4 regions of the Pseudomonas sp. A014 genome follow, and region 4 is predicted to be linked to each of the others. Evidence: predicted binding sites of a transcription regulator. Region 4 holds the regulator's gene; each other region holds the start of a gene.

Region 1 (4,712 bases), 1.2 Mb from region 4:
AGGGTGCCGGCCAGCGGCATGTGCACGCGATGGTAGTCCTTCGGCGACAGGTAGATGGTGGCGAACTCGCCGCCCATGAACGGCGCAGCCAGCGCCGAGTCGCCGCCGAGCAGCTCGAGGGCGCTGAAGCTGTGGCCCTTGGCCTGGAAAATACGGCCGTGCTCGATCGGACCGAGCTGGCTGACCGCACCGTCGGCCGGACACAGGATCGCGCCCGGGGTTTCATCCAGGGGGCGCGCCCCCGGCTTGAGGGCACGGGTGAAGAAGGCGTTGAAGTGCTCGTAGGCGGTGAGGTCCTCGACCAGCGCCTCGGACATGTTCACCTGGTAGCGTTTGGCGAACCAGGCGGTGAAGGCATTCTTGAACCAGCGAGCGCGGCACTCGGCGACGCAGCCGGCCAGGCGCGACAGCAGGTGGTGCGGCAGCAGGTGCTGGCTGATGATGAACAGACGGGATTTCATGCAGTTTCCTTAAACTTCTACAGGCGTGTCCGGGTGATTGCCCCACTCGCTCCACGAGCCGGCGTAGGCCTTGACCCGTGGATAGCCGAGTGACTTGGCCACCAGGTAGGTGAATCCGGAGCGACGGTGGGTCTGGCAGTGGGTGATCACTTCCTTGTCAGGGGTGATGCCCAATTGCTGCAGTACTTCGGCGATGTCCTTGCGAATGCGCAGGTGGTCGTTGAGGTCCATGCCTGCAGTCCACTCGAAGTTGACCGCGCCGGGGATGTGGCCGGCCTTGGCTGCCAGGACCTTCTCGCCGTTGAATTCCTGCGGGCCGCGGGCGTCCCAGACCACCAGGTCGTCGGCGCCCAGGCGGCTTTGCAGGTATTCGCGGGTGGCGGTGGGTTCGGCGCGCAGGCGCAGGCGCACAGGCGTGCTGGCGGCTGCTGGCACTTCAGTGACGAGCTTGTCCGCAGGCCAGGCCTGGATGCCGCCGTTGAGGTAGTGGTAGCGCGCGTGGCCGATCACGTCGAGCAGCCAGATGAAGCGCCCGGCCCAGCCGCCGCCTTCGTCGTCGTATACCACGTACACCGCGTCGTCTCGGTGGCCGAGCTCGCTGAACAGCTTTTCCAGGTCGGCTTGGGCCGGCAGCAGGCCCGGAGCCGGAGGCTGGCCCAGCTGGGTGCGCTTGCCCTCGACGAACCGCGCGCCTGGGATGTGGCCGCTGACATAGCGGTTGGCGCTGCTCAGGTCGACCAGGATCAGCTCGGGCGAATCCAGGCGTGGCAGCAGGTCGGCGGCTTCGATCACCAGGGGCAAGCCGGAAAAATCAGTCATCCACGGTCTCCGGGGAGCAAGGGAGGTGCGATTGTAGCGCAAGGTTCAGGCATTGCGGTTGGCGAAGCTGGCCAGCGCGCGCTCGATACATTGTGCGGTTTTTCCGAAGGCCTGCACGCTCACGTCCGCAAGCGGCCTGCCGCCCTGGTCGGCGATCGCCAGCATCAATACCTGGTCGTTCACGGCCAGCGAGCGCAACAGCAAGTGCTCGCTGGGGAACAACGCACGCAGCGGTGCGGGCAGCAGGGCGGAAAACTGGGCATGATTGTCGGGCGTCAGGCGCAGTTGCGAGGCTTTGCTCAGCAGTTTTTGCAGCAGCTTGCTCTGGCCTGGTGCCAATGTCAGCGCTGAGGCTTCGCGCGGCAACCCGGCGCTCTGCTGTACGCGCAGGCAGTCATTGGGTTTGTCGAGCAGCAGCAACAGCACCCGCTGCATGCCGCAAGCCAGCAGTGCCTCGCGCGCCTGGGTGGCCAGGTGCACGGTGTTGGTGAACGGGCTGGGCTGGGCCAGCAGGTCGCCGCACAGCGTGCGCCAGCGTTGCAGGTCCTGGGCAGGTGGCGGTGGCGGGGTGAGCATGTCTGGGTGCGGGCGCCGCTGCTGCCAGGGCCAGATCAGCGCCTCGGCCGGGTGGAACAGTGCATGCCGGGCATGGTGGCGCGCGCTGGCCGCTGCTTGCTGGTGCACTTGCTGTTGCACATCATCCAGCGTGGTTTGCAGGTACATGGCGGTGAGCAGTTGCCAGCGCAGCAAGTGCGGGTTGTCCCAGCCGACCTGCGCCGACAGCGCCAGGCCGTTGGCCAGCAGCACGGTGTTGGCCGGCTGGTTGAACCAGCGGCGCAGCCCGGGCTCTTCGTCCAGTCGATGCTGCTTGCTCAACTCGTCAGGCTCGCGGGCGATGTTCAATACCTGGGCCAGTTGTTCGCGTTCTTCGAGCAGCAGGCGATAACCCTGGGTGACCCATTCCGGCAGGCGCCAGTGCGTGGCGACGGCGCGGCACAACTCCATGATGCGCACGCCGAACAGTGCATGCTCCACCTCTGAAGCCTCTTCACCCTTGTGAATGACCCGCAGTTCCCAGGTGTCGAGCAGCTTGGGGTAAGCCAGGGCCAGTGCCCACAGTGGCGAGAGGAACAGCAGGCTGCCCCAGTGGATTTCCTGCCACAGGCGCGCCAGGCGGCTGGCGAACAGGCCGTTGGCTTGCTGGGTGGCGTGCTGGCTGATCAGCAGGAATTGGCGCAGCACCGGCGGGATGTCGTCTCCCGGTATCGATGGCAGGCGCCCCATCAATTGCAGGATGCGGCTCAGGCCCAGGCGGTTCAGGGCGATCTCCAGGCTTTCGGCGGGCTCGGCCTGGCTGGCATGGTTCGGGTGATTGGCTTCGCGCATCACGCACAGCACCAGCGACGGGCTGTCCTGCATCAGTTCGGCGATGTCGCGCAGCGAGCGGCGATTGTCGTTGATGGCCGCCAGAACCCGGTCATGACTCTCTTTGGGTACCGGCACGCGGATACCGTCGAGCAGCCTTACCCAGGCGTCTAGAGAGGAGGGGATCTGCGCTGGCACCTTGGTTTCGATTGGCATTTTGACATCAGTCCAAACTGGCTTTTCGCATTGAGTGGCTATAGTCTGGCGCAGTTCTGCCGATAAGGAGAAGAAGAGTTTCCAAGCTTCCGCCCCTGACCCTGACCACGACAGCAAGTGCTTCCAATCTATGGCTAAAATTATCGGCATCATCGTCGTATTCGCGAGTGTCCTCGGCGGATACGTCCTCTCCCACGGCAAGATCGCGGCGCTGATCCAGCCGTTCGAAGTGCTGATCATCGGCGGTGCGGCCTTTGGCGCGTTTCTCCAGGCCAACCCTGGCTACATGACCATGCACGTCATGAAGAAGTCGCTGAAGATGTTTGGCAGCCGCTTCACCCATACGTTCTACCTGGAAGTGTTGGGCCTGATCTACGAGATTCTCAACAAGAGTCGCCGCGAGGGCATGATGGCCATCGAGGGTGACATCGAGGATCCCGCGGCCAGCCCGATCTTCGCCAAGTACCCTGCGGTCATGGGCGATGCGCGGATGACCGCGTTCGTCTGCGACTACCTGCGCATCATGTCGACCGGCAACATGGCACCCCATGAGCTCGAAGGCCTGTTCGACATGGAGCTGCTGAGCCTGAAGGAAGACCTCGAGCACCCGTCCCATGCGGTGACCAGCGTTGCCGACGCCATGCCCGGCTTCGGTATCGTGGCGGCGGTACTGGGCATCGTGGTGACCATGGCCTCGCTGGGCGATGGCGACCAGAAATCCATCGGCCTGCACGTCGGTGCTGCGCTGGTCGGGACCTTCTTCGGTATTCTCGCGGCCTATGGTTTCTTCGGCCCGCTGGCCAACTGCCTGCGCCACGACGCCAAGGAAGAACTGAACGTCTACGAGGCGATCAAGGCTTCGCTGGTGGCCTCGGCGTCCGGCATGCCGCCGTCGCTGGCCGTCGAGTTCGGGCGCAAGGTGCTGTACCCGGCGCACCGTCCGAGCTTTGCCGAACTGGAACAAGCGGTTCGCGGTCGCTAAGCCATGGAGAACAATCAGCCCATCATCGTCAAGCGCGTCAAGCGCTACGGCGACGGCCACCATGGCGGCTCCTGGAAGATCGCCTTCGCCGACTTCGCCACGGCGATGATGGCGTTCTTCCTGGTGCTGTGGTTGCTGTCCACGGCCACCCCGGAGCAGAAGATCGCCATCGCCGGCTACTTCAAGGATCCGATTGGCTTCTCCGAAAGCGGTACGCCCTACGTCATCGACCTGGGCGGCTCGCCGCAGCTGGCCCCGGAAAAGACCATCAACCCGGAGGAGAAGTCCGAGCCGACGCCTGACACCAGCGTGCAGATGGACAAGGACCGGATCGAGACCATGGCCGACCAGGTCGAGCAGGAGCGGCTGCAACTGCTGCTGCAGGAGCTGCAGAACAAGGTCGAGGAAAATCCGCAACTGCAGAAGTTCAAGGACCAGATCCTGTTCGAGATCACCCAGGACGGCCTGCGCATCCAGATCATGGATGCCGAGAACCGGCCGATGTTCGACCTCGGCAGTGCGCGCCTGAAGCCCTACTTCGAAGACATCCTGCTGGCCATGGCCGACACCATCAAGGCCGTGCCGAACAAGATCAGCGTCAGCGGCCACACCGATGCCAAGCCTTATGCCGGTACCGGTGATTTCGGCAACTGGGAGCTGTCGGCCAACCGTGCCAACGCCGCGCGACGTGCGCTGGTGGCGGGTGGTTATCCGGATGGCCAGGTGGCGCGAGTGGTGGGTTACGCCTCGTCGTCGCTGTTCGACCGCGAAAACCCGTTCAACCCGGTCAACCGCCGGATCGACATCATCGTGCTGACCAAAAAAGCCCAGCGGGATATCGAGGGCGAGCAGGGTGCACCTGAGGCACC
Region 2 (4,712 bases), 2.8 Mb from region 4:
CGCCTTCCTGATCGACAAGAACGGCGTTGTCCGTTCGCAGATCGTCAACGACCTGCCACTGGGCCGCAACATGGACGAGCTGCTGCGTCTGGTCGACGCCCTGCAATTCCACGAAGAGCACGGCGAAGTCTGCCCGGCCAACTGGAAGAAAGGCGACAAGGGCATGAACGCTTCGCCAGAAGGTGTTGCGGCGTACCTGAGCGAGAACGCTGGCAAGCTGTAATCGCCACGCGCAAAAAAAACCGGCCCATGTGGCCGGTTTTTTTGTGTCTGGTATCCAAGGAGCGCTGTGCACTCCCGGATTTCGACTCAGTCGTTGAAGTCGCGCCAGCCGCCCATCTCTTTCCAGCGGTTGACGATCCCGCAGAACAGCTCGGCGGTCTTCTCGGTGTCGTAACGTGCCGAATGCGCCTCGCGCCCATCGAAGTCGATGTCGGCACTCTGGCAGGCCCGGGCCAGTACGGTCTGGCCATAGGCCAGGCCGGCCAGCGTCGCGGTGTCGAAGCTGGAGAACGGGTGGAAGGGGTTGCGCTTGAGATCGTTGCGCGCCACCGCCGCGTTGAGGAAGCCCAGGTCGAAGCTGCTGTTGTGGCCAACCAGGATCGCCCGCTTGCAACCATTGGCTTTCAGTGCTTTGCGCACGCCGCGGAAGATATCGGTGAGCGCGCTTTCTTCGCTCACGGCCATGCGTAGAGGGTGGTCCAGCTTGATGCCGGTGAACTCCAGCGCCGCCGCTTCGATATTCGCGCCTTCGAAAGGCTCGACACGGTAGAAGTAGGTGTGTTCCGGGAACAGGAAGCCCTTCTCGTCCATACCGATGGTGACGGCGGCGATTTCCAGCAGCGCGTCGGTGGCACTGTTGAAGCCGCCGGTCTCGACGTCCACTACCACGGGCAGGTAGCCGCGGAAACGCTCGGCCATCGGGTGGCGCGAGCTGCTGCTTACCTGACCGTCCTGGTCGTCATCGTAAAGGTCTTCGCTCACGCGTTGTCCTCCAGCAGGCGCCAGCGCAGCGTTTCGCCAGCGCGCAGCGGAACCACGGTGGTGTCGCCGAACGGCAGGCTCGCCGGGGCGGTCCAGTCCTCGCGCACCAGGGTGATGGTGTCGGTGTTTGCCGGCAGGCCATAGAACGCCGGGCCGTGCAGGCTGGCGAAACCTTCCAGTTTGTCCAGGGCATTACGCTGTTCGAAGGCTTCGGCGTACAGCTCGATGGCCGCGTAGGCGGTGTAGCAGCCGGCGCAGCCGCAGGCAGCTTCCTTGGCGTGCTTGGCGTGTGGCGCCGAATCGGTGCCGAGGAAGAATTTCGGGTTGCCGCTGGTGGCCGCGTCAAGCAATGCCACCTGGTGGGTGTTGCGCTTGAGGATCGGCAGGCAATAGAAGTGTGGGCGGATACCGCCGACCAGCATGTGGTTGCGGTTGTACAGCAAATGCTGGGCGGTGATGGTGGCGCCGACGTTGGCGGGCGCCTCGGCGACGAACTGCGCGGCATCGCTGGTGGTGATGTGCTCGAACACCACCCTGAGCGTCGGGAAACGTTCGACCAAACGATGCATGTGCTCGTCGATGAAGCGCTTTTCGCGATCGAACACGTCGATCTCCGAGCGCGTCACTTCACCGTGGACCAGCAGCGGCAGGCCGACCTCGGCCATTGCTTCGATCGCCGGGAAAATATTGTCGATGCTGGTCACGCCCGAGTCGGAGTTGGTCGTGGCACCGGCCGGGTAGAGCTTGGCGGCGTAGACGATGCCGCTGGCCTTGGCTGCACGAATGTCCTCGGGGCTGGTACGGTCGGTCAGGTACAGCACCATCAGCGGCTCGAAGCGGCTGCCCGTCGGACGGGCGGCGAGGATGCGCTGGCGGTAGGCGTCGGCTTCGGTGGCGTTGCGTACCGGCGGAACCAGGTTGGGCATGATGATGGCGCGGGCAAAGGTGCGCGCCACGTCGCCGACGGTATGTTGCAGCACAGTACCATCGCGCAGATGGATGTGCCAGTCGTCGGGACGCAGGAGGGTCAGGCGATCGGACATTGGGGTTTCCAGGCGGTTCGAACTCAGGCGTCAATGCTACCGGAAAACCCAGTGGGCAGCACGGCTATCAAGTTTTCCGACGAGCGTCCGATAGCCTGCAGGTAAGCCGTCAGAATCTGTGGAGCCGCCCGTGCGCCAGCGTTACCTACTCCTGTTCAGCCTGTGTGCCAGCCTGCCGGCCGGAGCACTTACCTTCCAGACCCGCATGGAGAACATTGCCTGGAAGGTCGAGGGCGACCAGTTCGAGTGCCGGCTGATCCAGCCGATCGACGGTTTTGGCAGCGGTGAGTTCGTGCGTCGTGCAGGTGAGCAGCCGGTCTTCCAGCTGCGTTCGGACAGCAATGCACTGGGCGCAGGATCGGCAACGCTGCTGGCCGCCGCTGCCCCTTGGCAGCCCGGGCGTGGCGACATCAACTTGGGGGCGGTGCGCATGGGCCGCAATGGCGTGCTGTTCAGCACTTCGCAGGGCCAGGCCAGCCGCTTGATCAATGGTCTGCTGGACGGTCGCAGCACCGTGGTGCGCAACTACGCCGGCGAGGGCGGTCGGCCGATGGAGGTGCATGTGCTGCCGGTGAGTTTCGCCAAGGCCTATAGCGACTACCAATTGTGTGCCGCCAAACTCCTGCCGATGAACTATGACCAGATTCGCCAGACGCAGGTGCCGTTCCCCGGCACCGGCTTCGATCTGGACAGTGCGGCGCGCGCGCGCCTGGACGTGATACTCGATTATCTGAAGGCCGACCCATCGGTCAATCACATCGAGCTTGACGGGCACTCCGACAACAGCGGTAACCGCCTGACCAATCGCGACGCTTCGCGCCGTCGCGCGCTGGCGGTGGCTGAATACCTCAAGGCCCACGGTGTGCCGGAAGAGCAGATCACCGTACGTTTCCATGGCGAGCGCTACCCGCTGGCCAAAAACAATACAGCCGCCAACCGCGCCCGCAACCGCCGGGTCAACATCCAGCTCGACCGTGTAACGCCGATCGAGAAACCTACAGAAAAGCCTCGCGATGCAACACCTGCCGCACCGGCGCAGCCGGCGGCCGCTACGCCGGCCAGCGTGCCTGCGGCATTGCCGGCGGGTGCGAAGAAAGTCTGACTGCGACCACGGGTCGCGCTCACGACATTTCCTGTCGCTTTGTCATCACAAGCTGTCGCGCCACTGTAAATTCCCCCGCGAGATCGGTAGAATCGACGGCTTTCCGTACAACCCCGTGGAGTGATGGCATGGCGGACGTAAAAAAGGTCGTACTGGCGTATTCCGGCGGCCTTGATACTTCGGTGATTCTCAAGTGGCTGCAAGACACCTACAACTGTGAAGTGGTGACCTTCACCGCAGATCTTGGCCAGGGTGAAGAGGTCGAGCCGGCCCGTGCCAAGGCACAGGCAATGGGCGTCAAGGAAATCTACATCGACGACCTGCGCGAAGAGTTCGTGCGAGATTTCGTCTTCCCGATGTTCCGCGCCAACACCGTGTATGAAGGCGAGTACCTGCTGGGTACCTCCATCGCCCGTCCGCTGATCGCCAAGCGCCTGATCGAAATCGCCAACGAAACCGGCGCTGACGCCATTTCCCACGGCGCCACCGGCAAGGGTAACGACCAAGTGCGTTTCGAGCTGGGTGCCTACGCGCTCAAGCCAGGTGTCAAGGTCATCGCACCATGGCGTGAGTGGGACCTGCTGTCCCGCGAAAAACTCATGGACTACGCCGAGAAGCACGGCATCCCGATCGAGCGTCACGGCAAGAAGAAGTCGCCGTACTCGATGGACGCCAACCTGCTGCACATCTCCTACGAAGGCGGTGTCCTGGAAGATACCTGGACCGAGCACGAGGAAGACATGTGGCGTTGGAGCGTCTCTCCGGAGAACGCCCCTGACCAGGCCACCTACATCGAGCTGACCTACCGCAATGGTGACATCGTCGCCATCGACGGCGTCGAGAAGACCCCGGCCACCGTGCTCGCAGACCTCAACCGCATCGGCGGCGCCAACGGCATCGGTCGCCTGGACATCGTCGAGAACCGCTACGTCGGCATGAAGTCGCGCGGCTGCTACGAGACGCCTGGTGGCACCATCATGCTGCGTGCTCACCGCGCCATCGAGTCGATCACCCTGGACCGCGAAGTCGCTCACCTCAAAGATGAGCTGATGCCCAAGTACGCCAGCCTGATCTACACCGGCTACTGGTGGAGCCCCGAGCGTCTGATGCTGCAGCAGATGATCGACGCTTCGCAGACCAATGTGAACGGTGTCGTGCGCCTGAAGCTGTACAAGGGCAATGTCACCGTGGTGGGTCGCAAGTCGGATGACTCGCTGTTCGACGCCAACATCGCGACCTTCGAGGAAGACGGCGGCGCCTACAACCAGGCCGATGCTGCCGGCTTCATCAAGCTCAACGCACTGCGCATGCGCATTGCCGCCAACAAGGGCCGTTCGTTGCTCTGAGTTTTGGCAGGTTGTAAAAACCCGGCCCTTGTTGGCCGGGTTTTTTTTGCCCTTCTGTATCTAAAGCGCAATCTTTTCTCCTTTCTTGATGGCACGCACCGACAGTTGGATGCAGGAGTGGGCGCTCAGGTTATAGAGCGTCCAGCGCCGTTCGTGCTGTGGGGGTTTAATCAGCTCGGGCAGGATCTCGGTTTCGATGGTCTGGCGCACATCCGACCCGAACAGCGTGGCTGCTTC
Region 3 (4,712 bases), 1.6 Mb from region 4:
AGTTCGTCACTGCGGGCCGACCGGTGCTGTCTGTGGTCGACAGCGCCTCGTACCATGTCGATGGCTACTTCGAGGAAACCAAGCTCAGTGGCATCCATGTCGGCGATGCCGTGGACATCCGCGTGATGGGCGATGACACACGCCTGCGCGGCCATGTCGAAAGCCTGTCGGCAGGGATCGAGGACCGTGACCGCGTCAGTGGCGCCAATCTGCTGCCCAACGTCAACCCGGCGTTCAGCTGGGTGCGCCTGGCCCAGCGGATCCCGGTGCGTATCGCCTTCGATGAGGTGCCGGCAGATTTCCGCATGATCGCCGGGCGTACTGCCACGGTGTCGATCATCGAGGGCCAGCGGCCATGAAACGCCTGATGCTTGCAGGGATGGCGCTGTCGCTGGGGGCCTGCGCCATGGTCGGTCCCGATTACCAGGTACCCGAGGATGCCGCGGTGCAGCGCAGCGACCTGAACGGCCCGTTGCGCCAGGATGCCGCGAGCGTGGTGTCGGCGCCGGTGCCGGATGACTGGTGGCAGTTGTACCAGGACCCGCGCCTGAATGCGCTGGTGCGCCAGGCGTTGAGCGCCAATACCGAGCTGCGCGTGGCGGCGGCGAACATCGCCAAGGCTCGCGCACAGGTCGAGGTCGCCGAGTCGCAGGGGGGCTTCAGCGGCGGCGCGAAGGCCGGCGCCCAGCGCCTGCAGGAGTCTGGCGAAGCTTTCCTGCTGCCGGAAAAAGTCCCGGTGGCCAACATCGGCGAGGCGATTCTCAGCGCCTCGTACCAGTTCGACCTGTGGGGTACCTTCAAGCGCGGCACCGAAGCTGCCAAGGCCAATGCCGACGCGGTGCAGGCCGCCGCCGACACCGCGCGCATCACCCTGGTGGCCGATGTGGTCAAGGCCTACACCCAGGTGTGCTCGGCCAATGAGGAGTACCACATCGCCCGCGAATCGCTCGACCTGCAGCAGCAAAGCGTGCAGTTGAACCAGCGCTTGCGCGATGCTGGCCGTGGCGACGAGACCCTCGTTACCCGCTCGCAGACCCAGTTCAAGTCGTTGCGTGCCGAGTTGCCGCGCTTCAAGGCCGAGCGCGAGGCCGGGCTCTATACCCTCGCCGCATTGCTGGCCAAACCGGTCGACCAGTTGCCGCCGGGCACCGCCGAGTGCGCCGAGCTGCCGCATCTGGCCCAACTGATTCCGGTGGGCGATGGCGCGGCGCTGCTCAAGCGCCGTCCCGACGTGCGTCAGGCCGAGCGCCAACTGGCGGCTGCCACTGCGACCATTGGCGTGGCCACTGGCGCCCTGTATCCGAACATCAGCATTGGCGCCCAGGTCGGCACCATCGGCATTCTCGAAAACCTCGGCGAGCCTTCGACCAACCGTTGGGGCTTCGGCCCGCAGATCAGCTGGGCCATCCCCACCAACGGCACCCGTGCCCGAATTCGCGAAGCCGAAGCCTCGACCCAGGCCGCGCTGGCGCATTTCGATGGCGTGGTGCTCAACGCCATCCGCGAAACCCAGACCCGCCTGGCGCAGTACAGCGCCTTGCTGGACCGTCGCGAAGCACTGGCCGATGCCGAGCGCTCGGCGCAGGAAGCGGCCGAACAGACCCATCGCCGCTATGAGGCCGGGCGCGAGTCGTTCCTCGCCGACCTGCAGGCGACCCGCGCCTATACCGACGTGCGTGCGCAACTGGCGGCGGCCAATACCCAGGTGGCGATGGGGCAGATCGGTGTGTTCCTGGCCTTGGGTGGCGGCTGGAAGGCGACAGCGGTGCAGTGAGTGGCACCGCGTCGTGGTATTCGTGGGCCTGTAGGAGCGGCGGTTCGGCGCCCCGACTTGTCCCGCGAACACGGGCGTAGCCCGTGCCAGGCAGCGCGGTGTCTTTTTCGCGGGTAAATCGGAGCGCCGAACCGCCGCCCCACAAGGTCTGCGCTATCTCTGGAGCGGGCTTGCCCGCGAAGCAGGCGCCCCCATTCCACGAGCAAACCGCGTAGAAAACGTTTGCGTATTTCCCGGTCCGACACTCAAGTATTCCTCCGCGACGCCGATCTACTAGCACCAGCGTCCCGGAAGAGGGCGCGATTTCCCGTTCAATAATAAAGCGGGTGGTCAGCGTGATCAGGATGATCCCGGCCTCTTGCCAGGAGCTTCGCCATGTCTCGACCCCGTGCCCGGATTGCCTCGCAACTCGGCGTCGCCCTCGCCATCGTGCTGGCGCTGGTGATCACCGGCAGTACCCTGTTCGCCCTGCGCTCGCTGGACGACGCCAACCTCGCCACCCGCCAGCAACACCTGGCCAGTGAAGCGCGGCTGCTGGCCGACCAGCTCGACACCTTCCACGGCTCGCTCAAGGACAACACCCAGCGCCTGAGTGGCCTGTTCGAGCGCCGCTTCGCCTCGGGCCTGTCGCTGCATGCCGGCGAGACCGTGCAGGTGGCCGGCCAGGCCACGCCTGCCCTGTACCTGGGCGATCAGCTGATGAACAACGACTTTCGGGTAGTCGATGAATTCCAGCAGATGACCGCCGGCATCGCGACGCTGTTCGTGCGCAGCGGCGACGACTTCGTGCGCATCACCACCAACCTCAAGAAACAGGACGGGAGCCGGGCCATTGGCACCCAGCTGGACCGCCAGCACCCGGCCTACAGCAAGCTGCTCGCCGGGCAGATGTATGTAGGGCGTGCGGTGCTGTTCGACCGTAACTACATGACCCGTTACGTGCCGGTGAGCGATGCCAGCGGCCGGGTGATCGCCGTGCTGTTCGTCGGTTTCGACTACACCGATGCGCAGAACGCTCAGTTCGCCAATCTCAAGCGCTTCCGCATCGGCCAGACCGGCTCGCTGGCGCTGCTCGACAACCAGGGCCAGTGGCTGGTGCCGCCTGCCGGCGTGGCCGATGCGCAGGCTGCGGTTGCCGCTGTGGCCGGCCTGGGCGAAAAAGGCCGCTTCTGGACCAACGGCCAGCAGCAACTGTTCAGCGTGGTCGAGCCCTTTGCCGAGGGGCCGTGGACCGTTGTGGCGAGCATGCCCGAGGCGGAAATTCGCGACGTGACCTGGAGTGTTGGCCTACGCCTGGCGATCGGCAGCCTGCTGGCGATGGTCCTGGCGGTGCTCGCCACGCTCTGGCTGCTGCGGCGCAAGCTTCGCCCACTGGACGACCTGGTGCGCCAGGCCGAAGCCCTGGGCGCGGGTGACCTCAGTGCACGCCTGGCGGTGACCAGCGAAGACGAGATCGGCCAGTTGGCGCGCAGCTTCAACCAGATGGGGGATGCCCTGGCGACCATGGTCGAGCACATTCGCAGTGCTTCCGAGCAGGTCAGCGCGCGCTCGCGCTCCCTGGCCGGGCTTTCGTCCGGTGCCTGCGAGGGCATGGAGCAGCAGTCAGGCGAGATCACCAGCATGGCTGGCGCCGTCGAGGAGTTCAGCGCCACCTCGATGAACATCGCCGAGAACATGGCCGGCACCGAGCGCATGGCCCAGGACAATACCCAGCAGACGCGCATCGGCCGCAGCGCCATGGACCAGGCCTCCGTCTCGCTCAAGCAGATCGCCGAGGCGCTGGGTGGCACCGCCACAGTGATGGACAGCCTGGGCGCGCGTTCCCAGGAAATCGGCGGCATCGTCGGGGTCATCACCGCGATTGCCGAGCAGACCAACCTGCTGGCGCTCAACGCCGCCATCGAGGCGGCCCGCGCTGGCGAGCAGGGCCGTGGTTTCGCCGTGGTTGCCGACGAAGTACGTGGCCTGGCCGCGAGAACCCGCCAGGCCACCGATGAAATTTCCGGAATGATCGCCAGTATCCAGCAGCAGACCGGGCATGCGATCAGCACCCTGGAGCAGGGCAATCGCCTGATGCAGGAAGGCCTGGAACGCAACGAAAAGGTCGCCGAGGCACTGGCGCGCATCGACGAGCAGAGCCGCGCGGCGGGCGAACAGTTCACCGCCATCAGCACTGCGACCCAGGAGCAGAGCAGCACCGCGAACCTGCTCAGCCGTAACCTGCAGAGCATCGCCCAGGCCAACAGCGAGCAGCACGACGTGGCCAATGAGCTGGCGGCCACGGCCAAGGAGCTCGAGGGCCTGGCCGGGCAGTTGCGCCAGGAAGTGGATCGCTTCCGGGTAGGTGGTTGATCTGATCTGACCAGGGCTGCAATGCAGCCCTGTACGCAAGTTTTTCCGCACTGTCGTCGATCCCTTCCTAGACTTGTAAGTCTCCACGAGAACTGGTCCAGGAAGAGAAGATCGCCATGTCCCAGTCGCCATCCCTGTTGCAACTGCAAGTGCCCAACCCTTTTCTGCAGCGTCATCTGGGCCCGGATACCCGCGAACAGAGCGCCATGCTCGCGGCGCTGGGGGTTGCCAGTCGCGATGCCCTGATCGAGCAGACCGTCCCGCCAGGTATCCGTTTCGGTCGCCCGCTTGACCTGCCCCCGGCCCTCGACGAGCAGGCAGCCCTGGCCAGGCTGGCCGGATACGCCGGGCAGAACCAGGTGTGGACCAGCCTGATCGGCATGGGCTATCACGGTACCGTCACGCCAACCGTCATCCTGCGCAACGTGCTGGAAAACCCCGGCTGGTACACCGCCTACACACCGTATCAGCCGGAGATTGCCCAAGGCCGCCTCGAGGCGCTGCTCAATTTCCAGCAGATGATCATCGACCTCAGCGGCCTGCCGCTGGCCAACGCCTCGCTGCTCGATGAGGCGACGGCCGCCGC
Region 4 (4,712 bases):
AGACCTTCTTGATCGGCTGCATGCGAGTCTTCATGACCGCGGTCTGCAGGTCGGCAGTGACCACGTCGAGGTTGGACACGGCCTTGGACATGGCCTCGTCGCCGCTGTTCAGGCCCAGGCGCACCAGGCGGTTACGCACCAGCACCAGTTCGCCGACCATGTTCATGATTTCATCCAGGCGCGCAGTATCGACCCGCACCGTGGTTTCCGCTTCGCTGGCGCCATGCTTGTCGGCAGCCGGCGCTGCAGCGCGTGCCGGTGCCGGAGCAGCGGCCGGCTTGGCAGCCGCGGCGGGGGCAGGCGCCGGCTTGGCGACAGGCTTGCTTTCGGCCTTGGCAGCAGGCGCGGCAGCCACGGCAACGGCTGGCGCTTCAGCCGCGACGGCATCGCCACTGAACTTGCCCTTGCCATGCAGTTGGTCCAGCAGGGCCTCGAACTCGTTGTCGGTGATGTGATCGCCGACAGGTTCGGCCGCTGGCGCAGAGGCGGTGGCTTCGACGCTCGGCAGTGCATCGGCGGCAAAAGCGCCCTTGCCATGCAACTGGTCGAGCAGCGCCTCGAACTCTTCGTCGGTGATCTCGTCACCGGCCGGCGTCGCGACTGCAGCCTCCGGTTCGCTCGCCGCGACTTCCGGCGAGAACTGACCCTTGCCATGCAGTTGGTCGAGCAGCGACTCGAACTCGGCGTCGGTGATCTCGTCGGCACTGCCGGAAACGGCTTCGCCGTGCGACCGCTCGGCCGCCTCGGCCTGGGCCTTGACCGCGTCGAGGGAGTCAAGCAGTTGCTCGAACTCGGTATCGGTGATGTCCGCCTCGGCAGCCGGTGCCTCGACGACCGCCGCCACGGCAACCGGTGCCACGGCATCGGCGCTGGCCGGTTCGGCCAGGCGCGACAGCGCGGCGAGCAGCTCTGGCGTGGCCGGGGTGATGTCGCTGCGCTCGCGAACCTGGCCAAACATGCTGTTGACCGTGTCGAGCGCTTCGAGCACCACATCCATCAGTTCGGCATCGACCCGGCGCTCTCCCTTGCGCAGGATGTCGAAGACGTTCTCGGCAATGTGGCAGCACTCCACCAGCTCATTGAGCTGAAGGAAGCCGGCGCCCCCTTTTACAGTGTGAAAACCGCGAAAGATCGCATTGAGCAGGTCCGCATCATCAGGTCGGCTTTCCAGCTCGACCAGTTGCTCGGACAGTTGCTCGAGGATTTCGCCGGCTTCTACCAGGAAATCCTGAAGGATTTCTTCATCGGCGCCGAAGCTCATTAAACGTGCTCCCTAAAAACCCAGGCTGGACAGCAGATCGTCGACATCGTCCTGACCGGACACGACGTCTTCACGCTTATCGGCATGAATCTGCGGACCTTCACCCCGAGTTGGATGTTTTTCTTCATCTTTTTCAGCGCGCAATTGATCGTGGTCATGTTCGATGCCGGCAAAGCGGTCGACTTGACTTGCCATCAACACGAGCTTGAGCAGATTGCTTTCGACTTCGGTGACCAGCGCGGTCACCCGCTTGATCACCTGCCCGGTCAGGTCCTGATAGTCCTGAGCCAGGAGAATATCGTTGAGATGGCCGGCCACCTTGCGGTTACCTTCGGCGCTGTGCGTCAGGAAACTGTCGACGCGCTTGACCAGTTCACGAAATTCAGGCGCTGCCACCTCGCGGCGCATGAAGCGCTGCCAGTCGGCAGACAGGTTCTGGGCTTCGGATGCCAGATCGTTGAGCACAGGCGTGCTTTGCTCGACCAGGTCCATGGTGCGATTGGCCGCGTTCTCGGTCAGCCGGACCACGTAGGACAGCCGTTCGGTGGCGTCGGTGATCTGCGACACTTCCTCGGCCTGCGGCATGCGCGGATCGATCTGGAAACTGACGATAGCGCTGTGCAGCTCGCGAGTGAGCTTGCCCACTTCCTGATAAAGGCCGCGGTCGCGGGTCTGGTTGAGCTGGTGGATCAGCTGCACCGCCTCGCCGAACTGGCCGCGTTCCAGGCTTTGCACCAGTTGCTCGGCGTGCTTCTTCAGGGTCGACTCGAACTCCCCCAGAGAATCGTTTCTTGATTCCATAGCGCCCCCAGACATGGCTCAGCCGTTGACGCGTTCGAAGATCTTTTCGATCTTTTCTTTGAGTACCTGCGCGGTGAAAGGCTTGACCACATAGCCGTTGACCCCGGCCTGGGCCGCTTCGATGATCTGGTCGCGCTTGGCCTCGGCGGTCACCATCAGCACCGGCATGCCCTTGAGACGGTCGTGGGCGCGCACCTTGCGCAGCAGGTCGATGCCGGACATGCCAGGCATGTTCCAGTCGGTCACCAGGAAGTCGTAGTGACCGCTTTCGAGCATCGGCAGAGCCGTGGTGCCATCGTCGGCTTCGTCGGTGTTGGTGAAGCCCAGATCACGCAACAGGTTCTTGATGATCCGCCGCATCGTCGAGAAGTCGTCAACGATGAGGATTTTCATATCTTTGTTCAATTAGACCTCCAAGCAGTCTTAAACGCGCTCGTCTCACAAGCGCGCGCTCAATCAATTCGGCACCACGTAAAACGACTGCATCGAACCCGGGTTCACCGCGCTCGCCATTCACCCAACCGACTGCGCAGACGCGCCGCGCACTGGCTGTGCAACTGGCTGACACGCGATTCGCTGACCCCCAGCACTTCCCCGATTTCCTTGAGGTTCAACTCTTCGTCGTAGTACAGCGCCAGGACCAGGCGCTCGCGCTCCGGCAGGTTGGCGATCGCATCGGTCAGTGCAGCCTGGAAGCGTTCGTCTTCCAGGTCACGCGACGGCTCGACCTGGCCGCTGACACCGTCCTCGTGCAGCCCTTCGTGTTCGCCGTCCTGCAGCAGGTCGTCGAAACTGAACAGGCGGCTGCCCAAGGTATCGTTCAGAATCCCGTAATAATCGTCGAGACTCAATTGGAGTTCGGCAGCAACCTCGTGATCTTTAGCGTCACGACCGGTTCTTGCTTCGACGGCGCGAATCGCGTCACTGACCATGCGCGTGTTGCGGTGCACCGAACGCGGCGCCCAATCACCCTTGCGCACCTCGTCGAGCATGGCGCCACGGATGCGGATGCCGGCATAGGTCTCGAAACTCGCACCCTTGCTGGCGTCGTACTTGTTGGCCACTTCCAGCAGGCCGATCATGCCGGCCTGGATCAGGTCCTCGACCTGCACGTTGGCCGGCAGGCGTGCCAACAGGTGATAGGCAATCCGCTTGACCAGCGGGGCATAGCGCTCGACCAGCTCGTACTGAGCGTCCTTGGACGCCTTGCTGTACATCTTGAATCCGCTCGCGCTCATAGCACCGGCCCCGCACTGGTGGGCTGTACCAGGCGCTCGACGAAGAACTCCAGGTGCCCGCGCGGGTTGGCCGGCAGCGGCCAGCTGTCGACCTTCTGCGCAATGGCCTTGAACGCCAGGGCGCATTTGGAGCGCGGGAAGGCCTCGTACACTGCGCGCTGCTTCTGCACCGCCTTGCGCACGCATTCGTCGTAGGGCACGGCGCCCACGTACTGCAAGGCCACGTCGAGGAAACGGTCGGTGACCTTGGTCAGCTTGGCGAACAGGTTGCGTCCTTCCTGCGGGCTCTGCGCCATGTTGGCCAGGACGCGGAAACGATTCATGCCGTAATCGCGGTTGAGCAGCTTGATCAGGGCGTAGGCGTCGGTGATCGAGGTGGGCTCGTCGCACACCACCAACAACACTTCCTGCGCCGCGCGAACGAAACTGACCACCGAGTCACCGATACCTGCAGCGGTGTCGATCACCAATACATCGAGGTTGTCGCCGATCTCGCTGAACGCCTGGATCAGCCCGGCATGCTGGGCCGGCGCCAGGTGCACCATGCTCTGGGTACCCGAGGCCGCCGGCACGATGCGCACGCCGCCCGGCCCCTGCAACAGCACGTCGCGCAGCTCGCAGCGTCCTTCGATGACGTCGGCCAGGGTACGTTTGGGGGTCAACCCCAGCAGCACGTCGACGTTGGCCAGACCCAGGTCGGCGTCCAGCAGCATGACCCGGCGGCCGAGTTCAGCCAGCGCCAGGGACAGGTTCACTGAAACGTTGGTCTTGCCGACGCCACCTTTGCCACCGGTGACGGCGATCACCTGTACGGGATGCATGCTACCCATGTCTGTTCTTTACCTTGTCTCGCGTGGGACCTGCCCACTTGAAGGGCCGCTGTCGACCCCCTGCGCCGTTCATCTTCAACCCGCGCGCTTATCGGGATTGTGGTAGAGATCAGCGAACATGTCGGCCATGGCCTCTTCGCTGGGCTCTTCCTGCAACTGCACGCTGACCGCGCGGCTCACCAACTGATGCTTGCGCGGCAACTGCAGGTCGTCAGGAATGCGCGGACCATCGGTGAGATAGGCCACGGGCAGTTCGTGACTGATGGCCAGGCTCAGCACTTCGCCGAGGCTGCCCGTTTCATCGAGCTTGGTCAGGATGCAACCGGCCAGGCCACAGCGCTTGTAGCTGTGATAGGCGGCGGTCAGCACCTGTTTCTGGCTGGTGGTGGCCAGTACCAGGTAGTTCTTGGCGGCGATGCCGCGGCTGGCGAGCGATTCGAGCTGCATGCGCAGCGCCGGATCGCTGGCCTGAAGGCCGGCGGTATCGATCAGCACCACGCGCTTGCGCAGCAGTGGCTCCAGGGCCTGGGCCAGCGACTGGCCCGGATCGACGTAGGTCACCGGCACATTGAGGATGCGCCC

The links. Region 4 encodes FliA, which starts transcription of late flagellar genes. Its sites were predicted from a motif close to CTAAAGTTTNNNNNNNNNNNGCCGNTAA; they were not measured.
Region 1: a site for FliA is predicted at 2,900-2,927, ahead of motA (flagellar motor stator protein MotA). Genes of this name have one in related genera too.
Region 2: a site for FliA is predicted at 2,094-2,121, ahead of ACTYOL_RS06410 (flagellar protein MotY). Genes of this name have one in related genera too.
Region 3: a site for FliA is predicted at 2,019-2,046, ahead of ACTYOL_RS26885 (methyl-accepting chemotaxis protein). Genes of this name have one in related genera too.

Annotation. Positions count from the first base shown of each region.
Region 1 covers NZ_CP199001.1:5,385,964-5,390,675, reverse strand. Annotated here, with positions in the region: gene asd (archaetidylserine decarboxylase) at 1-461, opposite strand, end outside; gene ACTYOL_RS25005 (rhodanese-like domain-containing protein) at 471-1,280, opposite strand; gene ACTYOL_RS25000 (HDOD domain-containing protein) at 1,326-2,861, opposite strand; gene motA (flagellar motor stator protein MotA) at 2,992-3,843, shown strand; gene motB (flagellar motor protein MotB) at 3,847-4,712, shown strand, end outside.
Region 2 covers NZ_CP199001.1:1,343,565-1,348,276, forward strand. Annotated here, with positions in the region: gene ACTYOL_RS06395 (peroxiredoxin) at 1-223, shown strand, start outside; gene rnt (ribonuclease T) at 310-984, opposite strand; gene pyrC (dihydroorotase) at 981-2,027, opposite strand; gene ACTYOL_RS06410 (flagellar protein MotY) at 2,158-3,129, shown strand; gene ACTYOL_RS06415 (argininosuccinate synthase) at 3,258-4,475, shown strand; gene ACTYOL_RS06420 (hypothetical protein) at 4,536-4,712, opposite strand, start outside.
Region 3 covers NZ_CP199001.1:5,830,536-5,835,247, reverse strand. Annotated here, with positions in the region: gene ACTYOL_RS26895 (efflux RND transporter periplasmic adaptor subunit) at 1-359, shown strand, start outside; gene ACTYOL_RS26890 (efflux transporter outer membrane subunit) at 356-1,774, shown strand; gene ACTYOL_RS26885 (methyl-accepting chemotaxis protein) at 2,150-4,126, shown strand; gene gcvP (aminomethyl-transferring glycine dehydrogenase) at 4,243-4,712, shown strand, end outside.
Region 4 covers NZ_CP199001.1:4,189,270-4,193,981, forward strand. Annotated here, with positions in the region: gene ACTYOL_RS19435 (chemotaxis protein CheA) at 1-1,261, opposite strand, end outside; gene ACTYOL_RS19440 (protein phosphatase CheZ) at 1,274-2,062, opposite strand; gene ACTYOL_RS19445 (chemotaxis response regulator CheY) at 2,081-2,455, opposite strand; gene fliA (RNA polymerase sigma factor FliA) at 2,560-3,300, opposite strand; gene fleN (flagellar synthesis regulator FleN) at 3,297-4,130, opposite strand; gene flhF (flagellar biosynthesis protein FlhF) at 4,206-4,712, opposite strand, start outside.